2 linked regions of the Draconibacterium halophilum genome follow. The protein of the gene in region 2 binds, or shares a complex with, the protein of the main gene of each other region. Links are inferred from orthologs where the notes say so. Each region holds a gene or a part of one and is shown on either strand. Other genes may lie near its edges.

Region 1 (4,375 bases), 1.1 Mb from region 2 along the record:
ACAAAACGCTTTCAAAGGAGAGCATCCTGAATGTCCTGAAAATTGGGGTGGTTACCTGGTTTGTCCGGTACGAATAGAGTTTTGGCAAGGCCGCGAAAGCCGTCTACACGACAGAATTGTTTATGAGCTTGTTGAAAAGGAATGGAAGATTAAACGCTTGTCGCCCTAATGTTAAGTCAGGCCTTAAATATTAAGTATGTCATTCCGAACTTGTTTCGGAATCTTCATTATTTAAAAGATGCTGAAATAAATTCAGCATGACGCTTCTCAGTTAAATAGTTGACCTGGCACTGGCTTTCTTTTAAAAATCAAGGTTTAAAGTGCGTTTCAATAAAGCCAGGTTTGGATTTTTTTTGGCCATTTCCTGGTACTTTTCAATATCCGAATAGATCACTTTCTCCCGCTTTATATCGGCAACAACCGTTTTTAGATTAATCTTCGAGTTGTGTAATTCTTTCCGCAAATAAGAAATCAATTCCGGTTTTACATTTACCAGAAGTTCATCCTGAATTCGGTTATCAACTTCCAATAACAAAGTCCAGTCTTCCTGAATTTTTGGCAACAATGACAAGGTAGCTTTTAAACTCGGGCGGTCGTCCAGTCGCGGTAAAAATGCTTTCCACTTTTCTTCCAGCTGTTCTGCTGTAAAAGGCTCAGTTTCATCCGCCTTCGAATACAACTTAAATTGTTCTTTGGCCGACATTTGTTTTTTCTCATCATCAAAATCGCCTTTCAAAGCTCTCTTTATCGACGTTGTACCAAGCCCTCGGCCCGAACGTTTTACTAATCTTTTTGGTGGAGTTGCGGGTGCAGAACTTACTGATTTTTCCTGTGGAGTATTTTGTTGCGGCGGATTTACCGGCTCACTTTTAGGTTTTGCTCCAACACTTTCTTCCGGCAGATCTTTGCCCGAAAAAATGGGCTCCAGCATGTCTTCCTGACCTTCAACTATTTTTTTTTTAAGGTTAGCTGCGCTATCCGAATCAATGCCAGTTCAATGAGTAGTCGTTTATTTTGGCTCGTTTTGTACTGTATATCGCAGGCATTTGCAATTTGCATGGCATCAAGCAGAAAGTCGCTCTCGGCAGATGTAGCCTGTGTGCGGTAGCGTTCTTTTATATCGCCACCAACTTCCAGCAGTTGTATCGTTACAGGATCTTTACAAACTAACAGATCCCGGAAATGGCTACTCAAACCGGTTATAAAATGATGCCCATCAAAACCGTGGCTCAGAATGTCGTTAAAAATTACCATCACCTCGGCAACATTGTTTTTCAAGAACTCGTCAACCAAACGGAAATAGTAATCGTAATCCAACACATTCAGGTTGGTAATCACATCCTGATACGTGATCTTTTTCCCCGAGAAACTTACAATCTGGTCGAAAATTGAAAGTGCATCGCGCATAGCACCATCGGCTTTTTGCGCAATAATATTCAACCCTTCGCCTTCCACGTCAACATTTTCGCTTTTGGCCACATATTCCAAATGATCCGAAATATCAGAAACGCCAATTCGGTTAAAATCAAAGATCTGGCAACGTGAAAGAATCGTTGGTATGATCTTATGTTTTTCGGTTGTTGCCAAAATAAATATGGCATGTTTTGGCGGCTCTTCAAGCGTTTTCAGAAAGGCGTTAAAAGCCTGCGACGACAACATGTGAACCTCATCGATTATATACACGCTGTACTTCCCCATTTGTGGCGGCACCCGTACCTGATCGGTTAGATTTCTAATATCATCAACCGAGTTGTTCGAGGCGGCATCTAATTCGTGAATATTAAACGAACGGCTACTGTTAAACGATGAACACGACTCGCATTCGTTGCAAGCTTCGGTAGCGTTGGTAAGGTTTGTGCAATTTATTGTCTTGGCAAAAATACGTGCACATGTAGTTTTCCCAACCCCTCGCGGTCCGCAAAACAAATAGGCATGCGCCAACTGATTGCTCTTAATAGCATTTTTTAGCGTATTGGTAATCGATGCTTGTGCTACAACCGTCTGAAACGAGTCCGGTCGGTATTTTCGTGCTGATACAATAAAATTCTCCATATTCACTTTAGAAGTTGACCAAAGATAATTAAATATGGCTTTTTAGCAGCGTTTTTTTATTAACATCGAAAGTGGTATTTTTAGCCTGATTAAATGAATTAATCATCCATTGGGCTGACGAAATAATTGAAATACAATTATTTGTCAGGGCTAACCTTGACATTGAAAATCATCGAATTGATTTCTCTCAGTAACATATCCTACTGATTTTCAATCGTCAACACATTGTGTGAAAAATTTGAAGAATTTTTCAGGTTAGAACCATTTGATAGTGAAAAACTTAATAAAAATGAGAAATTATATCTTTTTCGTTCTCTTCTTCTGCACCACTACTGTTTTGGCTCAATATAAAACATTGCACGACTTTTCGGCCCGAACAATTGAAGGCGACACTTTACATTTTTCGAGCCTGGCAGGCAAGAAAGTACTTGTGGTAAATACGGCTTCGGAATGCATGTTAACACCACAATACAAAAAGCTACAAGAACTGTACGAAGAATATGGCGGCGACGATTTTGAAATTGTTGCTTTTCCGTGTAACGACTTTGGGAAACAGGAGCCGGGAGACAATAAAACGATCAAGGAATTTTGTGCGCAATACGAAGTTAGTTTTACACTGATGGAAAAAATATCGATAAAAGAAAATCCTCCTCCGGTTTATCGGTGGTTGACAAACAGTGAAGAAAATGGAACACTCGATGCAAAAGTATGGTGGAATTTTCAGAAGTTTATGGTTGACGAAGAGGGAAATGTAGTTGATTTTTTAGGTCCTGCCACAAGTCCTTTAAGCAATAAATTAAAAGACTGGCTAAAGGAGTAGTATTTCACTTAAAGTACTTCCCGTGAGTTTTGGTTTTTGTCGGAATCTTTCCGTGAATGTTCCCTCCCCGCCATTCGGTTCTTCCACTTTTTTTATTAAATCGAATCGATTTTTTATCCTCTTTTCCAAATTCCTGCCTAAAATATTCATAACAATAAAGCGGAACAAAACCCACAAAAAAGACGAATAAACCGCCAATCATCCACGTGCGTGTATTAGTCGGGGTAAATAAATGTACGAACAAGGCAATCAATTCAACAAACAAAACACCCGGTCCGGTTATATACAGAATTATTTTTTTGAGCTTTTCCTTTTTCATAAATTCTATGTTGCAGCCGACGTTGCAGCAGCACTTGCAGCCACTGTAGCAGCAACAGCCTGCGATACAGCAATGGCTTCGGTAACTGCCCCCGACACCTTGTTTTCAACCATCATTTGTTTTAGCCGGGCTCTGGCTTGCTTCCGTTTTTTACGGTCTTGATAAATAAGCCTTAACAGCGCTGCCGGTTCTAAAAACGATAAAAAGATCAGTTCATCTTCGGCAGTTGTTCCTTTAAAAATCTGGCTATCAATTTCGGCTACCATCCTATACATCACCTGTTTGTTGACAACAACCGGTTTTTTCCATTTAAAAAACAAAAACTGCTTGTCTTCCAATCGTACCAAACGTTTCTCCATCAGTCCTTTTTGTACTTCGCTTCTAATGTGCTTTTGCGAGTAATTGAGTTTATTAATCCAGGTAGAAATCTTCTTTGGCGATTTTGCTTTACTCATTTTTTCCAGAACAAAACGATGCAATTTACTATCGGATTTAGTAGAAAGTACAACCACCCGTTTCCCTTCAAATTTAATTTTATTTTGAAGGTATAAATCCATTAATAGTGTGCCGATAACAACAAAATGCATTGCCGACACTGATCCCGATCGAATACCTCCTTTTTCGGGATGAATGCCAAGAAAATAAATCTTTTGAGCTAAAGGAATTGGCTGATTCATATAATTTTTAGTTTTTTCTTACTTAATTCGTAAGATAATTTTAATAAAGTTACAATTTTAAACGATGAATAAAGGATTTGCAAGCGATAACAATTCAGGAGTTCACCCGGCAATTTTAAAAGCAATGGAAGCCGCCAACCAGGGACACGTTGTTGGTTATGGCAACGACCCCTACACGGCAAAAGCCATCGATATTTTTAAGGAGAAGTTTGGTGCCGGCACCGAGGTGTTTTTTGTTTTTAACGGCACCGGGGCCAATGTGTTGAGTTTATCAACGCTTACCCAAAGTTATCATTCAATAATTTGCGCTGAGACGGCGCATATTCAGGAAGACGAATGTGGTGCGCCGGAGAAATTTACCGGCTGCAAACTAATTCCGGTTGAACCGGTGAATGGAAAAGTTACGCCCGAAGCGGTGCTGCCCCATTTAAAGGGTTTTGATTTTGAACACCACTCGCAACCCAAAGTAATTTCAATTTCGCAGGTAACTGAAATGGGAACCGTGTA
Region 2 (10,731 bases):
ACGCATCACTCAAATGACCGGCTTTAAACAACTGGAAACAAATTAGTGCCAACGACACAAAAAAGTAGCTAACAATTCGTATTTCCATCATCGAGAAATAATACAGAAAAACGAGGCCGGCCATTAGCCACCAAACCGTTAGATGGACTGTCTCTATTAATGGTGCATGTTGTGTTAAGTCGGAGATGTAGAAGGCATAAATAAAAACAGGTAACGAAAAGATAACATTTATAGCACAATTTTTTCGTGCATTAAAAGTGCAAACAATGGCTAAAATTGTAATTGACAGAAGAAGAATATAACCTACCAGGTCGCTTTGAATAGCTGATGTGATAATATCTATTAATGATAAAATTAAAGACAGTACGCCTACAACTCCCCAAAACAACAGAAGCTGAAAAAGCTGCTTTTTTTCATTATCAGTTTTAGCAGCCCAAAACCTTTCTGCTAATATTTTATTTATTCTCTTTAACAATAATGTAAAAATATTAAAAAACAGTTATGTCTCGCCAAAACAAACGATTTTTCAAGAAAATATTGTCAAAATGGGAATTTGTAAACCTGATTTTTGTTTTGTTTTCCGTTTTATTCCTTCTAATAGTTTGGCTATAAGTAGGTTGGTTTTAGTCGAATTTTCTGTTCATGATTTTTGTTATGCTTTTAAAAAATGCGATTATTTAGTTTTGCATAAAACAGAACTGAAGAATTACAAACGATAAATAGTACAGAATTATGCCAAAAGGAAATTACAACGTGCCGGTTGCTAAAAACGAACCGGTTTTGAGTCATGCTCCGGGAACTCCGGAAAGAGCAGAACTGCAAGCTAAATTGCAGGAGTTACGTTCGGAAGAACTCGATCAGCCGATGGTGATTGGTGGAAAAGAGGTTTATACCGACAGAAAAGTAAGGATGTTCCCTCCACATGAAATTGCGCATACTTTAGGCTATTTCAACCAGGGCGATGCTAGTCATGTTGAAATGGCTATTGATGCAGCTTTAGAAGCCAGAGAATGCTGGGCAAATATGTCGTGGCAACACCGGGCGTCCATTTTCCTGAAAGCTGCCGATCTTTTGGCAGGGCCATATCGTGCAAAAATCAATGCTGCATCGATGCTGGGACAATCAAAAAATGCTTTCCAGGCAGAAATTGACGCTGCTTGTGAGTTCGCCGATTTTTTGCGTTTTGGAGTTCAGGTGATGACCGAGATTTACAAAATCCAACCCGAGTCGGCAAAAGGTATCTGGAATTACAACGAGTACCGTCCACTTGAAGGTTTTGTATTCGCATTGACTCCGTTCAATTTTACATCTATCGCCGGTAATCTTCCTGCAGCTCCTGCTATGATGGGTAACGTGGCTGTTTGGAAACCATCGAAAACGGCAGTTTATTCGGCCGGGGTAATAATGGAGATCTTTAAAGAAGCCGGTTTGCCAGATGGTGTTATTAACCTGGTTTACGCTTCTGGTCCTGTTGCTGCTGAAACTGTACTTACTCACCCTGAGTTTGCGGGTATTCATTTCACCGGTTCAACTGCCGTATTCCAAAGCATTTGGAAAACGATTGGTGAGAATATTTATAAATACAAATCATATCCACGTATCGTTGGTGAGACTGGTGGTAAAGACTTTATTTTTGCCGATAACACAGCAAAAAAACGCGAATTGGCGATTGCCATGTTGCGTGGTGCGTTCGAATATCAAGGACAAAAATGTTCGGCAGCGTCAAGATGCTATGTTCCGGCAAGTATCTGGCCTGAAGTAAAAGAGATTTTTGGTGCTGAGCTGGCTACCGTAAAAATGGGACCACCAGAAGATTTTACCAACTTTGTAAATGCCGTTATCGACGAATCATCGTTTGATAAACTGAAAGGATTCATCGACCGTGCAAAAGACGATGAAGATGCTGAAGTAATTTTTGGCGGAAACTGCGATAAATCAGTTGGTTATTTTGTTGAACCAACAGTTATTCTGGCTAAAAAACCAGATTACATTACCATGCAGGAAGAGTTGTTTGGTCCGGTTCTTACCGTTTATGTTTACGAAGACGAAGACATGGATGCAACATTAGATCTGTTGGATAAAACATCGATATATGCACTTACCGGTGCTGTTTGGTCGCAAAACCGTTACAATATTGAGAAGATTGCCAAACGTTTGGAAAACTGTGCCGGTAACTTCTACATTAACGACAAGCCTACCGGAGCCGTTGTTGGGCAACAACCATTTGGCGGCGCTCGTGGTTCGGGTACCGACGATAAAGCAGGTTCTATTTTTAACATGCTTCGCTGGACAGCGATTCGTACCATTAAAGAAACTTTTGTACCACCAGTAAATTATACCTATCCGAACTTTCAACCGGATAATGAATAAATATTAAGGTTATGCTGTTGAAAAAGAGGGATCGGAATTATTCGATTCCTCTTTTTTTTGATGGCGAAAGATTCTACTTTTGTAACAACATTAGGAAAACATGAAGAAAGAAATATTCCAATCCGGATTTTTTAAAAGTATAGGGAATAAGTTTGTTATTGCATTTATTCTTTTTGCAGTCTGGATTATATTTTTTGATGAGAATAGCATTGTTGCTCATGTAAAAAGCAAACGTCAACTAAACGAATTGAAGCAGCAAAAAGAGTATTATCAGGAACGGATTGTATCTGACAGGCAAAAACTTGAGGACCTGAATAAAGGCAAAAAGGAATTGGAAAAATTTGCTCGCGAACAGTACCACATGTCGAAACCTGATGAAGATGTTTTTATTGTTATTGAAGAAGAGTAGGTAAGATCTTTTGTAAACAATACTTTTCTCCAAATAGAACAATCTGTTAATAAATGCGTTACAAAGTAGTGTGAGATTCAGGGCTATTTGATAGCCAGTATAATTTTCTTATATTGCTTTTAGAATGAACGAAAATCTAGACATATTCAAAATAAAGTCAAACAATATTGCACCACAAAAGGGGCGTATTTTGATTGCCGAACCATTTTTGGCTGGTAATTATTTCAATCGTTCTGTGGTATTTTTGGTTGCCTACAGCAAAAAAGGAGCAGTGGGTTTTATCTTGAATAAGAAGGTGGATTTTCCGGTGCAGGATATTTTTCCCGATTTTCCTGATTTTAATGCCGACGTTTATTTAGGGGGGCCTGTTTCTACGGATTCGGTGTATTTTATTCATAGACTGGGCGATAAACTTCCGGGTAGCATTCATGTGATGGGTGACCTTTACTGGGGTGGCGATTTTGAGGTGTTGAAGAGAGACATTCGAAACGGAACGATAAATTCATCAGATATCCGTTTTTTTCTGGGGTATTCAGGTTGGGACAGTGGCCAGTTAAAGGAGGAATTAAAAGAAGATTCGTGGCTGGTAACTGATGTGGAACAGAACGAAGTAATGAAAGATTTGAGTGAAGCTTCGTGGTTCGATTTTGTGAAAAAGGCTGGTAATCGCTATTCAGTGTGGGAGAATTTCCCTGAAAACCCGGCACTTAACTAATTGTTTTCATTTCTGTTTTTCAACTTTCTTTTCTAAAAAGTTATTCAAAGCAGTATAAACCTGATCCGTGAATTCATGAACATATCGTCGGTTTTCAAAGCCTAAAGCCCATTGAATTCCTTGCACCTCGGAAGCAAAGAATACTTCATCCATCTGCCGTAATTGTTTTATTTCAATATCATCTGTTTCTACCACTTTCATATTCATTTCTTTGGCCAGTCGAATTATTAACGGTCGAATAACGTCGGTGTAACAACCTGTTTCTGTTGATGGCGTAAAAAGTACATCCGCTTTTACCATAAAAAGGTTTGCAGCAATACCTTCACAGGCTACGTCGTTTTCATTTAAAATAACTGCAGCCGGCTTTGTGTCATCCTTAAATTCTGCACTTATTTGTTCCCATAATGTTGCTTTGGCAAACCGCGAGTTGTTGTTAAGAGAATGGCTTAACAGTTTCAAATCGGAAATATTGATTAGAAATCCCTTCTTATTTATTTGGAAATCGAAACGTTCAAACGCTCTGCTGGTTATCAGGTAGTCGATTTTTTCTTGAGTAATAAAAAACTGAAAAGTGATCTGCCCGGTTCTGTAAAAACGATTTTTATTCAACATCCGCTTTGTCAGTCTGAATAATTCGCGATGGTTTTTAAACAAATCAGGAACTTTGTGCCCGAGCATTTTTAGCTCTTGTTCAACTATTTCCATATTTTCGTAAAGCATCGGAATGCCTCCAAATCCAAACCAGATGCTGTGTTTATGCACATCGGGAGTGTTTGACAGGAAGGGGGTAAGATTGGCTTCTGCTTCCTTAAGAATATGATTATTTGCCAGAATGTAGGCCATAGACTACAGAAACGAAAATAACTGATCGATAAAACGGCTGAATAATTCCGGTTTTAGCAGGATAGGAAAAACGAATCCAAAAACTGCGCCTAAAAAGTGTGCGTCGTGCGCCACATTGTCGGATTGTCGTTTACTCATTTGGTAGGAGTAAAAAAGGTAGCCGGCAGCAAACAGAATGCCGGGTATGGGAAGAATTGCAAATAAATATAATGGCTCCCAGGGCTGAAAAAATATGGTTGCAAACAGCACCGCAGAAACAGCTCCGGAAGCACCAACAGCATTGTAATAGTAGTTGTCTTTATGTTTGATAAGGCTCCAGATATTGGAGGCAAAAATGCCACCAAAATAAAGAAGCAAAAATAAGCCGTTGCTTTACTCCCAAAGTAGTATCCAAAATAAACGACTGTGTTTCTTCCAAAAAAATAGAGGACCAACATATTTACGCCAAGATGCGCCCAGCTGGCATGAACAAAGGCGTGGCTCACCAAACGGTAGTATTCTTTCCGGTGAATAATTTGTGCAGCGTTAAACTGTAGCTTTGCCGACAACTCGCGGTTTTGAAAGGCAATGTATGATATTACGGCAGTAATACCGATGATAAACCAAACTATCATTAGTGTAAAATTTTATAGATCATTTCTTTTTGTAACTCTCCGGTTTCAACCATTGTAGAAACGTTAAAACCCTTGCTTTTCATGTCGTAATCGCGCAAAATACCCATAATTTCGTAAAGCTTGGTGGGGGAGTAGCGCTTAGCTGCCGAAACATAATCTTTCACAAAGAACGGATGAACTCGAAGCTCGGCGGCAACATTTCGTTCCGATTTATTTTTAATGAAATGATAAGTAAACAGTTTTGAAAAATAGAAATACAACCCGGCAACGGTTTTCTGAATTGGGTTTAACGTTGAATTTGCACCAAAATAATTGATGATTCGGTTGGCTTTTAACACATTCTTTTCGCCCAGTGCATTCTGAAGCTCGAGGATATTAAACTCTTTGCTTAATCCAATATTTTTCTCGATATGATCGGGTGTAATTTTGTTGGTATCTTTAACGGCAATTACCAGTTTGTTTAGTTCGTTGGCAATTTTGCTTAAATCTGTTCCCAAATACGAGGTGAGCAATAACGCTGCCTGGGGAGTAATGGTGTAATTGTGGCTTTTCAGGTAGCTGTCAATCCAGCCCGGTATTTTGTTTTCGTAAAGTTTTTTTGATGTGAACAGCACACCATTCTTTTTTATTGCCTTGGCGAGTTTAGTTCTCGAATCGAGGTTTTTATACTTATAGGCCAATACCAATATTGTTGAAGCCAGTGGTTTTTCTGCGTACGATAGCAAGGTGTCTATTTTGCTCAGGCTTTGTGCTTCTTTCACAATAATTACCTGTTTGTCTGACATCATCGGGAATCGCATTGATGCTTCAGCAATTGTTATCGGATCAGAATCTTTTCCATAAAAAATAGTTTGGTTAAATCCTTTCTCTGCATCGCTAAGTACTTTGTCTTCAATGTAATCCGAGATTTGATCAATGAAATAAGCTTCTTCACCCTGTAGTAAATAAATGGGGTGGTAGATGCCTTTTTTTAGGTTGTGTAGTATGTCGATATACTCCATTCTAGAATCGTAAGTGTTTTACAGAAAGACCGTTGTTTTTTATTTCCAGCAACGCATCAATACCGGCCTGTATATGTCTTTCTACATACGAAGAAGAAACATATTTATCGCTTTTGTCGGTTTTTACGCCGGTCGATATCATGGGCTGATCGGAAACCAATAACAAAACTCCGGTTGGTATTTGATTGGCAAAACCGACGGTGAACAGGGTTGCTGTTTCCATATCTACGGCCATTGCCCGTGTTCTTTTGAGGTATTTTTTAAAACGAGTGTCGTATTCCCACACGCGGCGGTTGGTAGTAAAAACAACGCCGGTCCAGTAATCCTGCTCCGAATTCCTAAGAATATGTGAAACGGCACGTTGCAGGTTAAACGCCGGAAGTGCCGGAACTTCAGGCGGCAGGTAATCGTCTGATGTACCATCACTACGGATGGCGGCAATTGGAAGGATAAGATCGCCCAGCTGGTTTTTCTTTTTTAATCCTCCACATTTTCCCAGGAAAAGAACTGCCTTTGGATGTATGGCTCCCAAAAGATCCATTATTGTCGCAGCATTTGGGCTGCCCATTCCAAAGTTAATCATTGTTATGCCTTCGGCAGTTGCACTGGGCATGTTCTTGTCGGCGCCTTCAACCGGAACCTCAAACTTGCGTGCAAATCGTTCAATATAATCCTGAAAGTTGGTGAGTAAAATATACTTACCCAATTCATCAAGCTTTTTGCCGGTATACCTCGGAAGCCAGTTTTCAACAATATCTTTTTTAGTCTTCATACGCTGAATTATTCTACCTTTGAACAAATAGGAATACTTTTGGTTTTAAGGCGAACACAAATGTACATTTTTAGTGCTCGCCAGCCAAGTTGAGTTAGCCTGATTAATTCATAAAAATGAATTAAACACCCATAGGGCTGACGAAATAATTAAAAAATAATTATTTGTCAGGGTTAACCTTGATATTAAAAATCTTTAGCTTGATGTAATTAAAACACATATCTTGCAGATTTTCAATCGTCAACACAATGTGTTGAAAATTTTATAAATTTTTTAGGTTAATAAGTTATTGAGAAGATTATGTACAAACTGAATTTGCCGGAATATACTTTTCGAACAAAAACAGAAAATACAAAAACATTGATATTTGATTCGATACGGAAAAAGTTCGTTGTGCTGACGCCGGAAGAATGGGTCCGCCAGAATTTTATTCAATATTTGATTAAGGAAAAGAACTATCCACAGAATTTTATGGCCGTGGAAAAGCAGGTAAAAGTAAACAGGCTACAACGTCGTTTCGATTTACTTATCTACCAGCGAAACGGTACTCCGCATTTGATTGCTGAATTAAAAGCCCCGAATGTAAAAATTACCCAGGATGCTTTTGATCAGGTGGTGCGCTACAACATGGCTTTGCGTGTTGAAAGGGTAGTGGTGTCGAATGGAATGCAGCATTTTGCCTGCGAGATTGATTATGAAAAGAACAGCTATTCGTTTTTAAAGGAAATTCCAGCTTTTTAGTAGTCTAAAGTCAATTATATCAATTCGTTCTGTCCTACTGAATTCATTTCAGCATCTCTTCGTTAAAATAGATTCCGAAACAAGTTCGGAATGACGTGCCTGAACCCTAAAGTATTATTTTAAAAGATGAGGTAGACTAATCGAAGAACCTTACCCCAAAAACTTTTGATAAAACAACTCATCTTTCCAACCGGAAAAGGTTTTTATCCAGTCTTTTTTTGTGCCACTGCGCGTAAATCCCGATTTCTCGAACAACTGAATGCTTCCCCAGTTGTCGGAACTAATGTTGGCATACAATTGTTTCAATCCAAGAATTTCAAAGGAGTAACCTGATAAAGCGTTGAGAGCATCGCTGGCATATCCTTTTTTTCGGTCTTCGTTTTTGTGTATGAGTATACCAACTCCGGCGCGCATGTGAAAAGGTTCAAAATCAAACAGGTCAACTGCGCCAACAGGTTTTTTGTCTGCCGTTTCAATAACCAGACGTAGCTGTTTTGTTTCGTAAATATCCTTGGCTGATTCTAACAGGTATTGGGCAAGAATATGTTTTGAAAAGGGTGTTTTTGTATTGCTGACTTCCCAAATCTCGGTGTTGTTTTCCCATTGATATAACAGGTCAATATCTTCCGGTTCCAGGGGCCGAAGTATAACTTTCCCAAAGCTTAGCTTTTCCTTCATATTCTTTGTCTTTTAATAATTACCTGTCCATTTTTTTCCAGGCTTTCAACAAAAGTTCAATGTCTGACAATAAGTTGTAGTCTTTAGCATACAACCTGTTTAGCTGAACAGACTTTTCTTTATCGAACTGCATTCCGGGAAACCTATCTCCGGGATTTAAAATCCCATCTTTTATTGATGGAAGTTTACTCTCTGCAACTACTCCCGGAATATAGCCGATCCAGGATCTTTTTCCTATAATCACCCGGAAAATGTTTTTTATGAAATTTCTTTTTTTTGTGATAAACCAGATTAAAACCGGGCTCAGGCATAAAATCAAAAATGCTGTAACCAGATCGAGCAATCGTTTTTTACGTTTATTGGCTGATTTTGAAATGGCGTTGAGGTTAACAACATAAAGGTCGCCAGCAGTATGTATAGAGTTACTCCCAATGATACTGGCGCTTTCCGGGGGGGCAATTTTGTAATCGATATCCAAACGGCTTAAATCAAGCATTGCTTTAATGATATCGGCAGAGCTGATGTTTTCCGCACAAAAAACAATTTCATCAATACGGTTAATACGGATGATTTCTTCCAGCTGGCTTAACTCGCCCATATAATTTTGGCCTTTATCGCTATTGTCGAGTGCAATAAAACCCGCCATTTGCGATCTTATCCGTGTTTCTTCCAGAATTTTCTGAACACGGCGTGCTTCTTTCGAATGCCCTACAATTGCAATCTTTCGGGTGCGCTGCGAGTAGATTCTGAAATCGCTTAGTTTGAGTGCGTGCCCCAGTAAACGGTAAGCAATCAGCACTATCGCTGACCATGCGGTTCCCAATAAAATCAATGCACGCGAAAACCGGAATTTTTCATCAACCAGCGAATAGGCTAACAGCAGGGATATGAGTCCCCACAAAATGCCCCGGCCTACTTTGTAAATGCTCACGGGTTTTTTGTATCCTCCTGAAAATAAAATACCAAAAAGGAAAAACATACTATAAACCGGTACTACAAACTGCATAAATTGCGGCGGATAGTAATCGGGTTGATGAAACTGAAATTGTTCCCAAAAGGGCGTGATCAGCCAAAATCCGGCAAAAATCAGCAACGCATCTGCTAGCGGCAGATAAATCTTCTGCATAATACGTTTTGTGGCCGAAAGTAGTGCCCGAAAATAAATGGCCAGGTGAATTAAAAGCGCAAAGACACTTGCTTTTCTTCCCGAAAAATGTTTGCGGGCAAAAATTACCATGGCATTGTAAAATACCTTTACGTAATTCAGCGAGCCCTTTTTTGTGCTTTCTCCTTTGTAATGAATGATGGTCGTTTTGGGGTAATAATAATTTTTATATCCTCCCTTTTGAATACGATAGGAGAGATCGATGTCTTCGCCATACATAAAAAAGGTTTCGTCGAGCAAACCAACTTCGTCAAGTGCCGATTTGCGCAGCAACATAAAAGCACCAGCCAGTACATCAATTTCATGAACCTCGTTTTTGTCGAGGTAGGAGAGGTGGTATTTTCCAAATTTATGAGACATGGGAAATAGCCTCGAAAGCCCAAACATTTTGTAAAACGCCACCCAGGGTGTTGGCAATCCTCGTTTTGATTCCGGCAGGAAAACACCTTTTCCATCAATCATTTTTACGCCTAGTCCACCAGCTTCAGGGTGTGCTTCCATAAAGGAAAGCACTTTTTCAAAAGTATCTTCCTCAACAACGGTATCCGGATTCAGCAACAATACGTATTTCCCTTTAGCCTGCTGAATAGCCTGGTTATTGGCGCGCGAAAAACCTACATTTTCGGTGTTTTGGATGAATGTAACATCCGGGAATTTTTCATTGATAAGTTGTGCGGAGCCGTCAACCGAGTTGTTATCAACAACAAAAACTTCGGCTTGTACATTCTTTAGCGCCTTCTCGACGGAGTGGAGGCATTGTTCCACAAAATGCTTTACGTTATAGTTGACAATAACAATTGAAATATCCATCTTTCAGAGCGGGCGTTTTCGAATAGACTGGCTTTAATAAAATGTTGCCAGCCCGGGAAAACGACTTTTATAGTTGCTAAATATCGTTTCTCAAATGTAAGGTTTCCTTTTCATAACGAAAAAAATCCGGCATTCTGATGTGTGATTTATTTTCCAAGCGAACTTTCGAAAGGAACACGATTCATTAACGAGCGGCCAAGCGTAATTTCATCGGTGTATTCCAGCTCGTCGCCAATGGAAACACCCCGTGCCAGTGTGGAGATTTTTACTTCTTTGCCTTTTAGTTTTCGGTAAATATAGAAATTGGTAGTATCGCCTTCCATTGTTGTTGACAGTGCAAGGATAATTTCAATAACCTGTCCTGAGTTAATTCGTTCTATCAGTGAGTCAATTTCCAGTTCAGCAGGGCCAATGCCATCCATCGGCGAAATTATTCCTCCCAGCACGTGGTAAAGCCCATTAAACTGGTGGGTATTTTCAACCGACATTACATCGCGGATATTTTCAACTACACAAATTACACTGTCGTTTCGCGAAGGATTTGAACAGATCTGGCAAGTTTCGCTATCCGAAATATTATGGCACACCTTGCAGTGTTTTATTTCGTTTCTTA

What was found.
Region 1: holA (region 2) and G0Q07_RS08625 share a complex: the UniProt entries of both Bacillus subtilis proteins name them as parts of the DNA clamp loading complex. The link is inferred for Draconibacterium halophilum from one-to-one orthologs.

What each region holds. Positions count from the first base shown.
Region 1 is NZ_CP048409.1:2,144,952-2,149,326, reverse strand. What follows is about bases 1-2,831. They hold G0Q07_RS08625 (DNA polymerase III subunit gamma/tau), read right to left. Parts: upstream 2,053-2,831; coding sequence 949-2,052; downstream 1-948. Other genes in these bases: G0Q07_RS08620 (glutathione peroxidase), read left to right, coding at 2,342-2,831; G0Q07_RS08630 (hypothetical protein), read right to left, coding at 302-931; pdxH (pyridoxamine 5'-phosphate oxidase), read left to right, coding at 1-169. Outside these bases: more of G0Q07_RS08620, read left to right, coding at 2,832-2,872; G0Q07_RS08615 (hypothetical protein), read right to left, coding at 2,877-3,191; G0Q07_RS08610 (GOLPH3/VPS74 family protein), read right to left, coding at 3,197-3,868; G0Q07_RS08605 (threonine aldolase family protein), read left to right, coding at 3,933-4,375. UniProt on the Bacillus subtilis protein: Part of the beta sliding clamp loading complex, which hydrolyzes ATP to load the beta clamp onto primed DNA to form the DNA replication pre-initiation complex.
Region 2 is NZ_CP048409.1:3,206,225-3,216,955, reverse strand. Bases 3,952-6,835 are described here. They hold holA (DNA polymerase III subunit delta), read right to left. Parts: upstream 5,953-6,835; coding sequence 4,951-5,952; downstream 3,952-4,950. Other genes in these bases: G0Q07_RS12885 (AMP nucleosidase), read right to left, coding at 5,954-6,724; G0Q07_RS21085 (rhomboid family intramembrane serine protease), read right to left, coding at 4,341-4,694; G0Q07_RS12900 (aminotransferase class IV), read right to left, coding at 3,952-4,337. Also shown: G0Q07_RS12920 (sensor histidine kinase), read right to left, coding at 1-475; pruA (L-glutamate gamma-semialdehyde dehydrogenase), read left to right, coding at 733-2,370; G0Q07_RS12910 (FtsB family cell division protein), read left to right, coding at 2,471-2,779; G0Q07_RS12905 (YqgE/AlgH family protein), read left to right, coding at 2,904-3,494; more of G0Q07_RS12900, read right to left, coding at 3,501-3,951; G0Q07_RS12880 (type I restriction enzyme HsdR N-terminal domain-containing protein), read left to right, coding at 7,025-7,465; G0Q07_RS12875 (GNAT family N-acetyltransferase), read right to left, coding at 7,616-8,143; G0Q07_RS12870 (glycosyltransferase family 2 protein), read right to left, coding at 8,163-10,118; recombination mediator RecR, read right to left, coding at 10,265-10,731. UniProt on the Bacillus subtilis protein: Part of the beta sliding clamp loading complex, which hydrolyzes ATP to load the beta clamp onto primed DNA to form the DNA replication pre-initiation complex.